One region of the Thioalkalivibrio sp. ALJ4 genome, then DNA from elsewhere that is predicted to be linked to it. Evidence: predicted binding sites of a transcription regulator. Region 1 holds the regulator's gene; each other region holds the start of a gene.
The links. The regulator sigma-54, encoded in region 1, starts transcription at its own class of promoters, with help from an activator protein. The targets are predictions, from matches to a motif close to TGGCANGNTNCNTGCTT.
Positions count from the first base shown of each region.

Region 2: the regulator sigma-54 is predicted to act here: its motif matches at 1,283-1,299, upstream of flgA (flagellar basal body P-ring formation chaperone FlgA).
Region 3: the regulator sigma-54 is predicted to act here: its motif matches at 996-1,012, upstream of C936_RS0103215 (TorF family putative porin).

Region 1 covers NZ_KB897917.1:972,915-975,178, reverse strand. The annotation lists gene hpf (ribosome hibernation-promoting factor, HPF/YfiA family) at 1-238, opposite strand, end outside; gene C936_RS0104595 (RNA polymerase factor sigma-54) at 241-1,734, opposite strand; gene lptB (LPS export ABC transporter ATP-binding protein) at 1,793-2,264, opposite strand, start outside.
Region 2 covers NZ_KB897920.1:122,935-125,198, reverse strand. The annotation lists gene C936_RS0112055 (flagella synthesis protein FlgN) at 1-35, opposite strand, end outside; gene flgM (flagellar biosynthesis anti-sigma factor FlgM) at 49-363, opposite strand; gene flgA (flagellar basal body P-ring formation chaperone FlgA) at 495-1,229, opposite strand; gene C936_RS0112040 (chemotaxis protein) at 1,473-2,264, shown strand, end outside.
Region 3 covers NZ_KB897917.1:672,003-674,266, forward strand. The annotation lists gene C936_RS0103205 (amidoligase family protein) at 1-333, opposite strand, end outside; gene folB (dihydroneopterin aldolase) at 445-810, shown strand; gene C936_RS0103215 (TorF family putative porin) at 1,065-1,778, shown strand; gene C936_RS0103220 (P-II family nitrogen regulator) at 1,844-2,182, shown strand; gene C936_RS0103225 (ammonium transporter) at 2,220-2,264, shown strand, end outside.

The sequences.
Region 1 (2,264 bases):
GGCCATCAATCGCCGCATACATATCCTCGTGACTGGCTTCGGCGTGGATGTGATTGCCGCTGACCTGGAGATTGGCCTCCGCCTTGTTGTTCAGGTTCTGGTTTTTCTCGTGGGTCAGCACCACATGCACGTCGATCACTTTGTCGAAGTGGCGTTCCAGCTTCGCGAACTTTTCGTTCACGTAGTCGCGCAGGGCGTCGGTGATATCGACGTGATGGCCGGTCAGATTGATCTGCATGGTCAGGCTCCTTTTTGCTTGGTTCCACTGGGCATACTCGCCATCTGCCGGCGTTCGCTGGAAGACGGTATGTGCATAGCCTCGCGGTACTTGGCCACGGTGCGTCGGGCCACATTAATGCCCCGATCCGACAGGATCTGGGCCAGTTTTGCATCACTCAGTGGCTTGTTCGGGGTCTCGCCACCAATCAATTCCCGAATCATGGCACGGATCGCGGTCGCCGAGCATTCGCCGCCATCGGCTGTGCCAACATGGCTGGAAAAGAAGTACTTGAACTCGAATACCCCACGCGGGGTGTGCATGTATTTCTGTGTAGTCACCCTCGAGATGGTCGATTCGTGCATCTCCAGGGTCTCGGCGATATCGCGCAGGATCAGCGGTTGCATGGCAACCTCACCATGCTCGAGAAACCCCTGCTGGCGCACGACGATGGCCTGGGCGACCCGCAGCAGGGTGTCGTTCCGGCTGTGCAGGCTCTTCAGGAACCAGCGCGCCTCCTGCAACTGATCGCGCATAAACGCGCTATCACGCGCATCGGAGACCTGCCGCACCATGCCCGCATAGAGATCGTTGATGCGAATGCGCGGCGCAATCTCCGGGTTCAAGTCCACGCGCCAGCCATCGCGGTCATGGCGGACATAGACATCCGGCACGACGTATTCCGAAGTGGACTCGCTGATCTGGGCACCGGGCCGCGGATTCAGGGTGCGGATCAGGTCCAGCGCCCGCGCCAGCTCGTCCGGGTCGCGCACGCCGGACTGGCGCTGCAGGGCTCGGTAGTCCCGCTTGGCCAGGCTCTCCATGCCGTTTTCCAGGATGGCTCGAGCCGCGTCACGCGCCGGGGCATCCGGCGCCAAATGGCGCAGCTGGATCTCCAGGCACTCGCGCAGGTCCCGCGCACCGACGCCCAGCGGGTCGCACTGCTGAATCCAGTGCAGCACCGCCTCGACCTCGTCGACCCCCACGGGCTCGTCTTCGCCCTGGCTGATCATCTCCGCCAGCGCCTCGAGTTCACTGTCCAGATAGCCGTCCGGGCTGATCGCGTCGATCAGCGCCGCCCCGATCCGTTGGTCTCGTGGGGTCAGGTGGCTCAGATGCAGCTGCCAGAGCAGGTGGTCCTGCAGGCCCTCGTCCTCGCCGTCGGAGGTATTCTCCAGCGGGTCGCGGTCGTCCAGGCCGCGTGGGCTCGGGGCGGGCTCGTAGATGTCGTCCCAGCGACTGTCGGTGCTCAACTCCTCGGGGATCACGTCATCGCCAGCCGTGTCGGCCTGCATGCGATCCCCGTCGACCCGTTCGCCCCCTTCCTCCGGGCGCTCGGGCGGGGCCTCCTCGCCCTCGTCCTCCACCTGCTCGAGCATGGGGTTGCTTTCCAGCGCCTGCTGGATCTCCGCCTGCAACTCCAGCGTGGAAAGCTGCAGCAGACGGATCGCCTGTTGCAGCTGCGGGGTCATCGTCAGCGTCTGCCCCAGCTGCAGATTGAGCCCGGGTTTCAGCATCGCGGTTTGAGGTCCATGGTGACCATCAAGATCATCTTAAGGAAACACTGATCAATGTTCACAGTCGAAAGTTTTCTCCGAGATACACGCGGCGCACCTGGGGGTCGTCCAGCAGCTCCTGCGGGGTCCCGGCGCTCAGGATGCGGCCCTCACTAAGAATATAGGCCCTGTCGCAGATTCCGAGGGTCTCGCGCACGTTGTGGTCGGAAATCAGCACACCGATCCCGCGCTGGGCCAGATGCCCAATCACGGCCTGGATATCACCCACGGAAATCGGATCCACGCCGGCAAACGGTTCGTCCAGGCAGATAAAGCGCGGGTCACCGGCCAGTGCCCGCGCGATCTCGGCGCGGCGACGCTCGCCCCCGGACAGGGCAATCCCAGGGCTGTGGCGCACGGTCTCCAGCTGGAACTCCTCGATCAGGGCATCGCCGATGCGGCGTCGCTCGTGGCGGTCGAGCTCCGAGCGCAGCTCCAGCACCGCCTGCAGGTTGTCCCAAACACTCAGCCGACGGAAGATCGAGGCCTCC
Region 2 (2,264 bases), on a different contig from region 1:
GAGCGGAGGAAGGCGTGGCGTTGTTCGGGCGACATCGTCGGGTCTCTGTTAGCGCAACAGGCTTTCCAGCTCGATCATGCGATCGGCTAGCTGTTCGTTGTCTACCGGGTACTGACCGTTGGAGATGGCCTCGCGCAGCTCGGCGACTCGCGCCTCGTCGAACGGGGCGTTGCTGGCGGCCCCGGAGGCGGCGTTCATTGCCTGCGCCGCGCCGGTCAGGGTGACAGAGTCATCCTGACGTACGGGTGAGGATGCATTGCCCTGGGCGCCTGCGTCGGGGCGAGAGGTCTCATCGCGGCCCTTCACGCTCGAGCTGTTGCCATCCGGGCGCAGGCCGGGGGAGTTCGGGCCTTTGATATCCATTATTCGGTTTCCTGTTTTTGCAATTCTACTGCAGGGGTTAGCGGCAGCACCGGCTGAAACTGTAGCCCCTTGAGCTGTGAATTTTCGATTCGCTTCACAGTTTGTGGATGGTGACGAGACACACCGCCATTCTACAGGGCAACGCGTACATGTCCGGACTCGAGCACCTCGCCTTCCACGACGCGTCCGGACGAGGTGTTCTTCACGCGGATGCGATCGCCCAGGATGCCATTCTCCAGCGCCTCGCCCTGCATGCGGATCACCACCGAGCCGTTCTCGGCCAGGATGGTGACGCGCTGGCCGCGGCTGACCACCTCGCGCTGGGTGACGTGCTGCTGGCCCAGGATCTGACCGGGCCGGATGTTGCGCCGGGTCTGCAGCCCCACCAGTTCGCCCTTGTTCTCGAAATAGCTCCCCGCATGGCGAGAGGTCTGAATTCGCTTGGTGCGCAGATCGCCGGGGAGGATCGTGTGCTGGCGTCGCAGGCTGCGGCTGGCGACCAGCACCTCGGCGTAGCGCTCGACCGTGACTGGCACATAGATCGACCAGCTGACGGGGGTCTCGCACTGAACCTGTACCGCCGTATTGCCATCGCGTCGCCCGCCGGGCGGGAACCGGGTCTCCAGTGCCTCGCTGCATCGGGCCAGGCGCAGGCGGTTGTCCAGCCGGCCGATCTGAATCTCTACCGCTTCGTCGCCTGGTGTGAGGTTCAACTCCTCCTGGATGAAGCGCTCCGCCGCCAGGCGGATGTTTTCCACTGCCTCGATCTCGGCCTGTGCCGCAATGGAGACCAGGGCCAGAACGACGCCCATGGCGGCCGAAAGCCACCAGGAGCGAATGGAAGGTTTGCGTGCTGACTGGTTCATTGGTCTGGATGCGCGTCGGCTTGTCAGGACTCGAGAGGTTTGCAGAGACGTGCAAGCAGAAAACATGCCAGGCAATCAGGAGCGTACCCTCAAGAGTCACAGCGGCCGGCCGTTATCGGGTCTAGAACGCGTGCAATCGGCATGCGACGGCGGGTTGTGGCATGACAGCGTCGGTCTGCGGGGTGCACACTGGGGCCGGCGAGTCGAGGTGGCTGGCCGCTGGGCGAGGGGGAGAGCAGGACAATGAGTCAATTCATTGACGATGTGAATCAGCGCACCCAGCTGGTGGGGCAGAACCGTATGGAGCTGCTCCTGTTTCATTTGGGGAGCTCGCAGACTTTCGGTATCAACGTATTCAAGGTGCGCGAGGTGATCCCGTCGCCGCCGCTGCGGCAGATTCCCGGATCGCTGAGTGTGGTGCGTGGTGTGGCTACCCTGCGTGGCGGAACCGTCCCCATCATCGATCTGGCGCGCGCGATGGGGCTGCGTACCGCCGTGGGCGAAACGGGCGACCACAAGGTGGTGGTGACCGAGTTCAACCGGTCGGTACAGGGGTTCTGGGTGTCCGCGGTCGACCGGATCGTCAACGTTAACTGGGAAGACGTGAAGTCCCCGCCTCGTGGGACCGGGCGCGAGTCGTTTCTGGTGGCGGTCACCGAGATCGACAACAAGCTGGTCGAGATCATTGACGTCGAACGGGTACTGTCGATCGTCAACCCGTTGCCATCCACGGTATCCGACGCGGTGCGCGCGGAGGCCGAGGAAGAACGCGCCAAGCATGGACAGCGCAAGATTGTGATCGTTGATGACTCCGTGGTCGCGCGCAAGCAGATCGAGGGTGCGATCAAGGGCCTGGGCTGGGAGTACGTGGTCTTCAAGGATGGTCGCGAGGCGCTGGATTTCCTGGAGGAGCAGGCCGAGGCCGGCACCGTGGACGAGGTGGTGGAGCTGGTGATTTCGGATATCGAGATGCCGCGCATGGACGGCTATACCCTCACCGCTCGAATTCGTGCGAACGATCGCCTGAAAGGCCTC
Region 3 (2,264 bases), 300 kb from region 1:
CGGTACCAGGCGCCCGGCGGCATCGGCCAGCCAGCGGTCGAGCGCCGCCTCGTCGGTGTCGTCGAGCTCTATGCCCAGCCGCCGCAGGTGGCTGCGATACGCCCGGTCCTTCAGTACCCGGGCATCCAGCTCCACCTGGAAATCACCCTGGTCCGTATCGCAGACCCGGGCGACGAACGGGCTTTCACAGCGGACCTGCCCGCCGAACTCGGCGCGGATGGCCTCGGCCATGCGTTCGAGCGAGACGCCGGCCATCTCGATCTCCACGCCGACCTTTCGGGGTGACCCTTCCGGATTGTCTGGCCAGGGCAGATCGTGAAAGCGCTCGGGCATCAGGAATGTCCTTGGGAAGCTGCCGCGCCATGATACCGGTTCGGTGTACCTGCTGTGGGCAAGCCAGTACGATAGGCGCCGGCCGCCAGGGCCGGACCGCAAAGGTACGGGATGGATCGAATCTACCTCAAGGATCTGCGCATTGATGCCGTCGTCGGCGTCTATGATTGGGAGCAGCGCATCCAGCGCCCCCTGCGCTTTGATATCCAGCTAGCTACCGACACGCGCATCGCCGCGCACTCGGGCGAGATCACGGACACGGTCGATTACGAGGCGGTGGCCAATGCCGTGCGCGCGATCGTCACGCGCGAACCCCACGCGCTGCTGGAATCCCTGGCCGAGGAGATCGCGGAGGCCCTGATGGCCGAGTTTCGCACCCCGTGGGTGCGCATCGAGCTGGGCAAGCCCGGCGCGGTCGCCGGTGTGGCCGAGGTCGGCATCGTGGTCGAACGCGGCACCCTGCCAGCCTCCACCTGATCCCTTTGCGTCGGTTCCTGTCCTAGTTCGCCTCGACCCCGGCCGTGCGGCCGGTCACAGATTTATCATTCCTTGACCCAATATGGTGCGTGTGCACTTTTAGTGCGCACCGCTTTTGTGCGTGCTGGCGTCGTTCACCTGCAACAGGTGTTGTGAAAAGCCGATCTGGCTCCGTTTTCCCGATATGGCACGGCCTGTGCAAGGACCGGGTGTCGACTACGCGACACTCGATTGCACAACTGGGAGAACACAATATGAAGAAGTTCACTCGTTCCGCGCTGGCCGCCGCCATCGTCACTGTCGGCTCCACCGGTGGTGTGGCCTTTACCTCTGCTGCCACCGCGGAGCTTTCCGTGAACATTGGGGCGGTTTCCAACTACTACTTCCGCGGCTTTTCCGAAACCGATGATGGCGCCGCAATTCAGGGCGGTATCGACTATGAGCACGAATCCGGCTTCTACGTCGGCACCTGGCTCTCCAACGTCGACTTTGGCGACGACACCAGCTACGAAATGGATCTTTATCTCGGCTTTGCCGACGAGTTCGACAATGGCTTTGGCTACGATGTTGGGTATCTGTATTACGCCTACCCCGATGCGCGCGATGACAGCGGTTCCCTGAGCGCCGACTTCGGCGAAGTCTACGGTGAAGTTTCGTTCGATACCGGGCCCGTTGGTTTGTACGCCGGTATGGCCTATGTCGTGAACGACAGCAGTGATTCCGCGCTCGAGAAAAAGGATATGTACTACTACGCCGGCTTGGATATCCCGTTCATGGATGTCTATAGCGCTGGCTTCCTCGTGGGCCGCACCAACTTCGATGACTCCGATCTCGACAACTACACCCACTACACCGCGAGCCTCACCCGCGATGCGGGCGACTGGGGCGAGTTCAGCTTCAACCTTGAATACGTCGACGAGTCCGACGAGGACGTTGGCGCCTGGGTGGGCTGGACCAAGACGTTCTAAACCCGGCTTTTCCACTCAAGTAACTGCGGGTCCGCCCTCAGGCGGCCCCGCTCAAGGAGTCCGACATGAAGATGATTACCGCCGTGATCAAGCCGTTCAAGCTTGATGATGTCCGCGAGGCGATCTCGGAGATCGGCGTGCAAGGAATGACCATGACCGAAGTAAAGGGTTTTGGTCGTCAGCGCGGCCATACCGAGCTCTATCGCGGCGCCGAGTACGTGGTCGATTTTCTGCCCAAGGTGAAACTGGAAGTGGCTGTCGACGAAAACCTGGTCGATCAGGTGGTCGAGGCCATTTCCAAGTCTGCCAGTACGGGCAAGATCGGCGACGGCAAGATCTTTATCACCCCGGTGGAGCAGGTCGTGCGTATTCGCACGGGCGAGACCGGCCCGGAAGCCCTTTAAGGGTTTTCCCTCTTCCATCGAATGAGGAATTTCAATCATGGAAATTGAACAACAAGTTGTCGAACTCGCCTATGCGATGGAC